DNA from 2 places in the Bradyrhizobium sp. IC4060 genome. Region 2 is predicted to be linked to the other one. Evidence: predicted binding sites of a transcription regulator. Region 2 holds the regulator's gene; the other holds the start of a gene.
What was found. Region 2 encodes PhoB, which activates phosphate uptake and scavenging genes when phosphate is short. Its sites were predicted from a motif close to TGTCATNNANCTGTCAT; they were not measured.
Positions count from the first base shown of each region.

Region 1: a site for PhoB is predicted at 1,959-1,975, ahead of I6F16_RS02440 (RNA degradosome polyphosphate kinase). Genes of this name have one in related genera too.

Region 1 covers NZ_JADYVJ010000001.1:495,973-499,377, forward strand. The annotation lists gene purM (phosphoribosylformylglycinamidine cyclo-ligase) at 1-433, opposite strand, end outside; gene I6F16_RS02430 (CDP-alcohol phosphatidyltransferase family protein) at 590-1,132, shown strand; gene I6F16_RS02435 (DnaA/Hda family protein) at 1,225-1,902, shown strand; gene I6F16_RS02440 (RNA degradosome polyphosphate kinase) at 2,049-3,405, shown strand, end outside.
Region 2 covers NZ_JADYVJ010000010.1:186,476-189,880, forward strand. The annotation lists gene I6F16_RS27885 (aspartate aminotransferase family protein) at 1-453, opposite strand, end outside; gene I6F16_RS27890 (GcrA family cell cycle regulator) at 913-1,425, shown strand; gene phoB (phosphate regulon transcriptional regulator PhoB) at 1,725-2,432, opposite strand; gene phoU (phosphate signaling complex protein PhoU) at 2,455-3,171, opposite strand; gene pstB (phosphate ABC transporter ATP-binding protein PstB) at 3,183-3,405, opposite strand, start outside.

The DNA.
Region 1 (3,405 bases), on a different contig from region 2:
CAGTCTCCCCGCCGATCAAAGCGCAGCCGGATTCGCGGCATCCCTCCGCAACGCCCGCGACGATGGCGGCCGTGGCCTCGGGGTCGAGCTTGCCGCAGGCGAAATAGTCCAGGAAAAACAGCGGCTCGGCGCCCTGGACCACGAGGTCGTTGACGCTCATGGCGACGAGGTCGATGCCGATGCCGCCATGCAGGCCGGTCTCGATCGCGATCTTGACCTTGGTACCGACACCGTCGGTCGCGGCCACGAGGACCGGATCCTTGAAGCCGGCCGCCTTGAGGTCGAACAGGCCGCCGAAGCCGCCGATCTCGGCATCGGCGCCCGGCCGCGCGGTGGCGCGCACCATCGGCTTGATCAGGTCGACCAGGCGGTTGCCCGCGTCGATATCGACGCCTGAATCGGCGTAAGTGAGGCCGTTTTTGCGGTCGGTCATGCCCGATTTCCAGTGGGTTTGCGGCTGGTTACGTTGAATTCCGGGGACGCGCAATGGCTCGCATGGCGCTCCCCGCTATACTATGTAGACATATCAACCGGTTCAGCCTGCAACGGGCCGGATTTGAGGTCAGAACCGGTGCCGGGAAGCGCTTTCGTGAGTATTCCGAATATCATTACCTTGGGCCGCATCATGCTGGTCCCGATCATCGTCTGGGCCATCGTGTCGAGCCAAATGGAGGTGGCGTTCGCCGTCTTCCTGATCGCCGGCATCAGCGATGCCGTGGACGGCTTTTTGGCCAAGCGCTTCAACATGACGAGCGAGCTCGGCGCCCTGCTCGATCCGCTCGCCGACAAGGCGCTGCTGGTCTCGATCTACATGGCGCTCGGCATCTGGGGCGCGATCCCGCGCTGGATCGTGATCCTGGTGGTCTCGCGCGACATCATGATTGTCGCCGCCGTGATCGTGTCCTGGTTGTTCGACCGGCCGGTCGAGATGAAGCCGTCGAAAGTCTCCAAGCTCAACACGGTGGCACAAGTGGCATTCGCAGCTTTGGTGCTGGCGGCGCTTGCCTTCGGCTTCAAGCCCGCGCCTTATGATATCATCCTGATGGGTCTCGTCACGGTCTTCACGCTCTCCTCCGTGTCGCTCTATCTCGTCGAGTGGCTGCGGCACATGAGCACGATCGAGGCCAAATGAGCGAGGAAGCAGCCCAGCAAAAGGCCAAGTCCCGCACCATCAAGTCGAATCTCTACAAGCGGGCCGGCGCGCCGGCATGGAGCAGAGCAAGCGTGGCAGGCCGCGTTCATCCCCGACAATTGGCGTTTGCGCTTCCGCATGCGGAGAGCCTCAGCCGGGACAACTTCCTCGAAGGCCCCGCCAATGCGGCCGGTCTAGGCCTCATCGACGGCTGGCCGGAATGGCCGAACCGGATCATGTCGCTGGCGGGCCCGGAAGGAAGCGGCAAGAGCCATCTCGCCGCGATCTGGGCCGAGGAAGCCGGCGCCCGCTCGACCACCGCCAATGCGCTGACCGCGACGGACGTGCCCGGCGCGCTCGCCACCGGCGCGCTGGTGGTCGAGGATCTCAAGGCTGGGGAATTCGACGAGCGTGCCCTGTTTCACCTGATGAACCTCGCCCGCGAGGACGGCGCCTACGTCCTGTTCACCGGCCGCGAGGCGCCGGCCGCGCTTCCGATCGAGCTTCGCGACCTGCGCTCGCGCCTGCGGGCCGTTCCAACGGTCACACTGATGCCGCCCGACGACCAGCTGTTCCGCGGCCTCATCGTCAAGTTCTGCGCCGACCGCCAGCTCAATGTGGACGAGAGCGTGGTCGGCTACCTCGCGACGCGCCTGGAACGGTCCTCGGCCGCCGCCCGGCGGGCCGTCGAGCTGCTCGACAGCGAAGCCCTGCGGCTCGGCCGTCCCGTCACCCGGGCGCTGGCCGCCGAGCTGCTCCGGGACGCCTGACAGGCTCGCAGGCCTCCCCGAAGTCCGCTTGACGCGGCGCGGGGGCGGAACATCAATGTCATCGAAACGTCATCGCTCTAACACATGCTCCCGCCGATTTTTGCGCTTGAGTCGCAATTGGGGTGAACTGGATGGACCGACTTCTGATGGACTCTGCGCAAGCTGTTGAAACCAAAGAGAAAGCCCCGGAAACCGAGAGCCTTCCGGCGATCGCGTCCAGTCCCGAGCGGTTCATCAACCGCGAGCTGTCCTGGCTGCATTTCAACCGCCGCGTCCTGGAGGAATCGGTCAACCCGAGCCACCCCGTGCTGGAGCGGGTGCGATTCCTGTCGATTTCGGCCAATAACCTCGACGAGTTCTTCATGGTTCGCGTCGCCGGCATCAAGGCCCAAGTCCGCGAGGGCATCGCCGAGCGCAGCCCCGACGGCCTGACGCCGTCCGAACAGCTCGCGCTGATCAACCGCACCGTCTCCCAGCTCGCCTCCGACCAGCAGGCGATCTGGCGCGACCTGCGCGCCACGTTGGCCGAGGTCGGCATCGTGCTGGTCGACGGCAAGGACGTCACAAAGGCGGAACGAACCTGGATCGAGGACTACTTCCTCCACAACGTGTTCCCTCTCCTGACCCCGCTGGCGATCGATCCGGCCCACCCTTTCCCGTTCATTCCGAGCCTCGGCTTCACCATCGCACTGCAGCTCACGCGCGCTGCCGACGGCAAGCAGATGAACGCGCTGATCCGCATGCCCGGCAAGATCGACCGCTTCATCCGCCTGCCGGCGGATGGCACGGTGCGCCTGATCTCGCTGGAGCAGGCCACCGCCCTGTTCATCAACCGCCTGTTCCCCGGCTACAATCTGCACGGCCAAGGCGCCTTCCGGATCATCCGCGACTCCGAGCTCGAAATCGAGGAGGAGGCCGAAGATCTCGTCCGCCTGTTCGAGACCGCGCTGAAGCGCCGCCGCCGCGGATCGGTGATCCGGCTCGAGATCGACGCCAAGATGCCGGAGCAGCTGCGCAGCTTCGTGCAGCACGCGCTCTCCGCCGCCGACGACGAGATCTTCCTGGTCGACGGCGTGCAGGCGATGAACGAGCTCTCGCAGCTCACCCGCCTCGACCGGCCCGACCTCGAATTCACCCCTTACGTGCCGCGCCACCCCGAACGCGTGCGCGAGCATGGCGGCGACATCTTCGCCGCGATCCGGCAGAAGGACCTGATCGTCCACCATCCCTACGAGTCGTTCGACGTGGTGGTGCAATTCCTGCAGCAGGCCACGCGCGACCCCGACGTCGTTGCGATCAAGCAGACGCTCTACCGCACCTCCAACAATTCACCGATCGTGCGCGCGCTGGCCGAAGCGGCCGAAGCCGGCAAATCAGTCACCGCGCTGATCGAGCTGAAAGCGCGGTTCGACGAAGAAGCCAACATCCGCTGGGCACGCGATCTCGAACGCGCCGGCGTGCAGGTCGTCTACGGCTTCCTCGAATTGAAGACGCACGCGAAGC
Region 2 (3,405 bases):
CTCGAGATATTTCGCAGAGCCGGTGGCGGCGAGCGTCGCCAGCGTGCGGCCATGGAAGGCACCCTCGAAGGTGATCATGCGGTAACGTTCCGGATGCCCCTTGGAGAAGTGATGGTGGCGCACCAGCTTGATCACGCCTTCCAGCGCCTCGGCGCCGGAATTGCAGAAGAACACGAAGTCCGCAAAGCTCTCATTGCAGAGGCGGCTTGCGAGCTTCTCGCCGTCAGGGCTCTGGAACAGGTTCGACATGTGCCAGAGCTTGGTCGCCTGCTCCTGCAACGCCTTGACCAGCGCGGGATGGACATGGCCGAGCGCATTCACCGCGACACCCGAGGTGAAATCGAGATAGCGATCGCCGTTGGTCGCGATCAGCCAGCAGCCTTCGCCGCGCTCGAAACCGAGGTCGGCCCTGGCGAAAACGGGGAGCAAATGCGGCGCTGCGCTGTTAGTCATGACGTCACTTGAATGTTGCGGACGGTGTGAGGCATGCATTGCGCGACGCACCATCGACCGGCCCCGGAAAACGAAACGTGCCGCCTTTTAAGGGCGGCACGTGGCACTATCTTATGCCTGGCAAGACGGGTGTCAATGCCGCCCGGAAAGCCTCGCGAAACGCTGATTCCGTAGTCTTGCGGTGCCGATTTTGCGGGTTTTTCACCACGGAACATGTGGAAGCGAGTCGGCGGACTCTTGCGCGGGAGTCACGCCATATTGTAGCGTTTGGACTGTCAGATACGACATCTCGTGCAGCAGTTCTGATCCCAGAAGTCCTCATGTACCGGCGTAAACGTTCGGGCGTCTTGAGCGCGCCCGGCGAGCCTTAAGGGATTCTGACGGCACGGGTTTTTCAAGGCTAAAGCATTCGCTGCGAAGGCCCCAGGATGGCAGGCGCGCAGCGAGGGAAAGGGTGCAATGACGGTTTTGACCTGGTCCGATGATCGCGTCGAGCAGCTGAAGAAGCTCTGGGAGGCCGGACTTTCGGCCAGCCAGATCGCGGCGGAGCTCGGCAATGTGACCCGCAATGCCGTGATCGGCAAGGTGCACCGGCTCGGCCTGTCCGGCCGCGCCAAGAGCCCTTCATCGGCAGCGCCGCGGCCGCGCAAGGCACGGCCCGCGCAGCATATGATGCGGGTGACCCGCCCCGTCGCGCGCGGCAACACCGCGTTGGCGCAGGCCTTCGAGGTCGAGTTGGAAGCCGAGCCGGTTACCTACGACAACGTGGTGCCGATGAGCCAGCGGCTGTCGCTGCTGGAATTGAACGAGGCGACCTGCCACTGGCCGGTCGGCGATCCCTCGAGCCCGGATTTCTTCTTCTGCGGCGGCAAGGCGCTCTCCGGCCTGCCCTACTGCGCCCAGCATTCGCGCGTGGCCTATCAGCCCGCAGCGGACCGCCGTCGCGCAGCACCGAAACCGGGCACGCGGTGAGCTTGCGGAATTCCCTGATCGCCAAGCTTTGATCGCCAAGCTTGATCGCCAAGACTGCAGCCGTCACACGATGACGGCTCCCAATCGTTCGGTGTCATCCCCGCGAATGCGGGATCCGTAACCGCGGGGCGCAATCGTTGCGCGAGATGGTCACTCCGAGTCTTCGCCAAACCACGTCCTGTGGCTAATCGCGAAGAGCGCAAGCGCTCGCGCTGAGATCCCGGGCTCACGCTGCGCGCGCCCCGGGATGACGGCCGAGATCGGCGCCGCAGTTCGCCAAACCAGCTGTCGCTGGCGCCTTACGTCTGCTCAGCCTTCGCGAAGCGATCGTCCAGCGCGTAGCCGGCGCCGCGGACGGTGCGGATCGGGTCCTGCTCGCGGCCGAGATTGAGCAGCTTGCGCAGGCGGCCGATATGCACGTCGACGGTGCGCTCGTCGATGTAGATGTCGCGGCCCCAGACGCTGTCGAGCAGCTGCTCGCGCGAGAACACGCGGCCGGGATGCTCCAGGAAGAACTCCAGCAGGCGATATTCGGTCGGACCGAGATCGATCGGCCGGCCCGAGCGCGCCACGCGGCGCTTGTCGCGGTCGAGCTCGATATCGCCATAGGCGAGCACGGTGGCGAGGCGCTCGGGGCTCGCGCGCCTGAGCAAGCCCTTCACGCGCGCAAGCAGCTCCGGCACCGAGAACGGCTTGACGATATAATCATCCGCGCCGGTCGCGAGCCCGCGCACCCGTTCGCTCTCCTCGCCGCGCGCGGTGAGCATGATGATCGGCAGCTGCTTGGTCTCGGGGCGGGTCCGAAGCCGCCGGCACAGCTCGATGCCTGACAGGCCCGGCAGCATCCAGTCGAGCACGATCAGATCGGGAATGTGCTCCTTGAGGCGGGTGTCGGCGTCATCGCCGCGCATCACCGTCTCGACGTCATAGCCGTCGCCTTCGAGGTTGTAGCGAAGAAGCTCGGTGAGAGCTTCCTCGTCCTCAACCACCATAATGCGTGCGCCCATGTGGTCGTAGCTCCTTAAGTCGTCAGGTGTTCGGCACCGTCGTGGCGAAGGTCGTCATGTCGCCCTTCGGCCGCTTGTCGGTGATCGCCTGGCCCTCGATCATGTAGAACACGGTCTCGGCGATGTTGGTGGCGTGGTCGCCGATCCGCTCGATGTTCTTGGCACAGAACATCAGGTGGATGCAGAACGAGATGTTGCGCGGATCCTCCATCATGTAGGTGAGGAGCTCGCGGAACAGCGAGGTGCAGATGGCGTCGACTTCTTCGTCGCCCTTCCACACCGCCATCGCCGCCGGCAGGTCGTGCGCGGCATAGGCGTCCAGTACCGACTTGACCTGCTGCTGCACGAGGTCGGTCATGTGCTCCAGGCCGCGGAACAGCTTGAGCGGATGGAAATCCGTCTCCAGCGCCGCGACGCGCTTGCCCATATTCTTGGCGAGATCGCCGATGCGCTCGAGATCGGTCGCAACGCGCATCGCGCCGACGATCTCGCGCAGGTCGACGGCCATCGGCTGGCGGCGGGCGATGGTGAGCACGGCGCGCTCCTCGATGCGCTTCTGCAGCGCGTCGAGCTCGACGTCGGTGGCGACGACGCGCTGGCCGAGCGCGACGTCGCGGCGGATCAGCGCGTCGACGGAATCGACGATCATGCGCTCGGCGATGCCGCCCATCTCGGCGACCAGGCGGGTGAGCTCCTGAAGGTCGCTGTCGAAAGCCTTTACGGTATGTTCAGAACCCATGTTCCGTCTCCTCAGCCGAACCGGCCGGTGATGTAATCCTGCGTGCGCCGATCGCTCGGCGACGTGAAGATCTTGCTGGTGTCGTCGAACTCGATCAACTCGCCGAGATACATGAAGGCGGTCTTGTCGGAAACGCGCGCGGCCTGCTGCATGTTGTGGGTGACGATCGCGATCGTGTAGTTCTCGGACAATTCCTGGATCAGCTCCTCGACCTTGGCGGTCGAGATCGGGTCG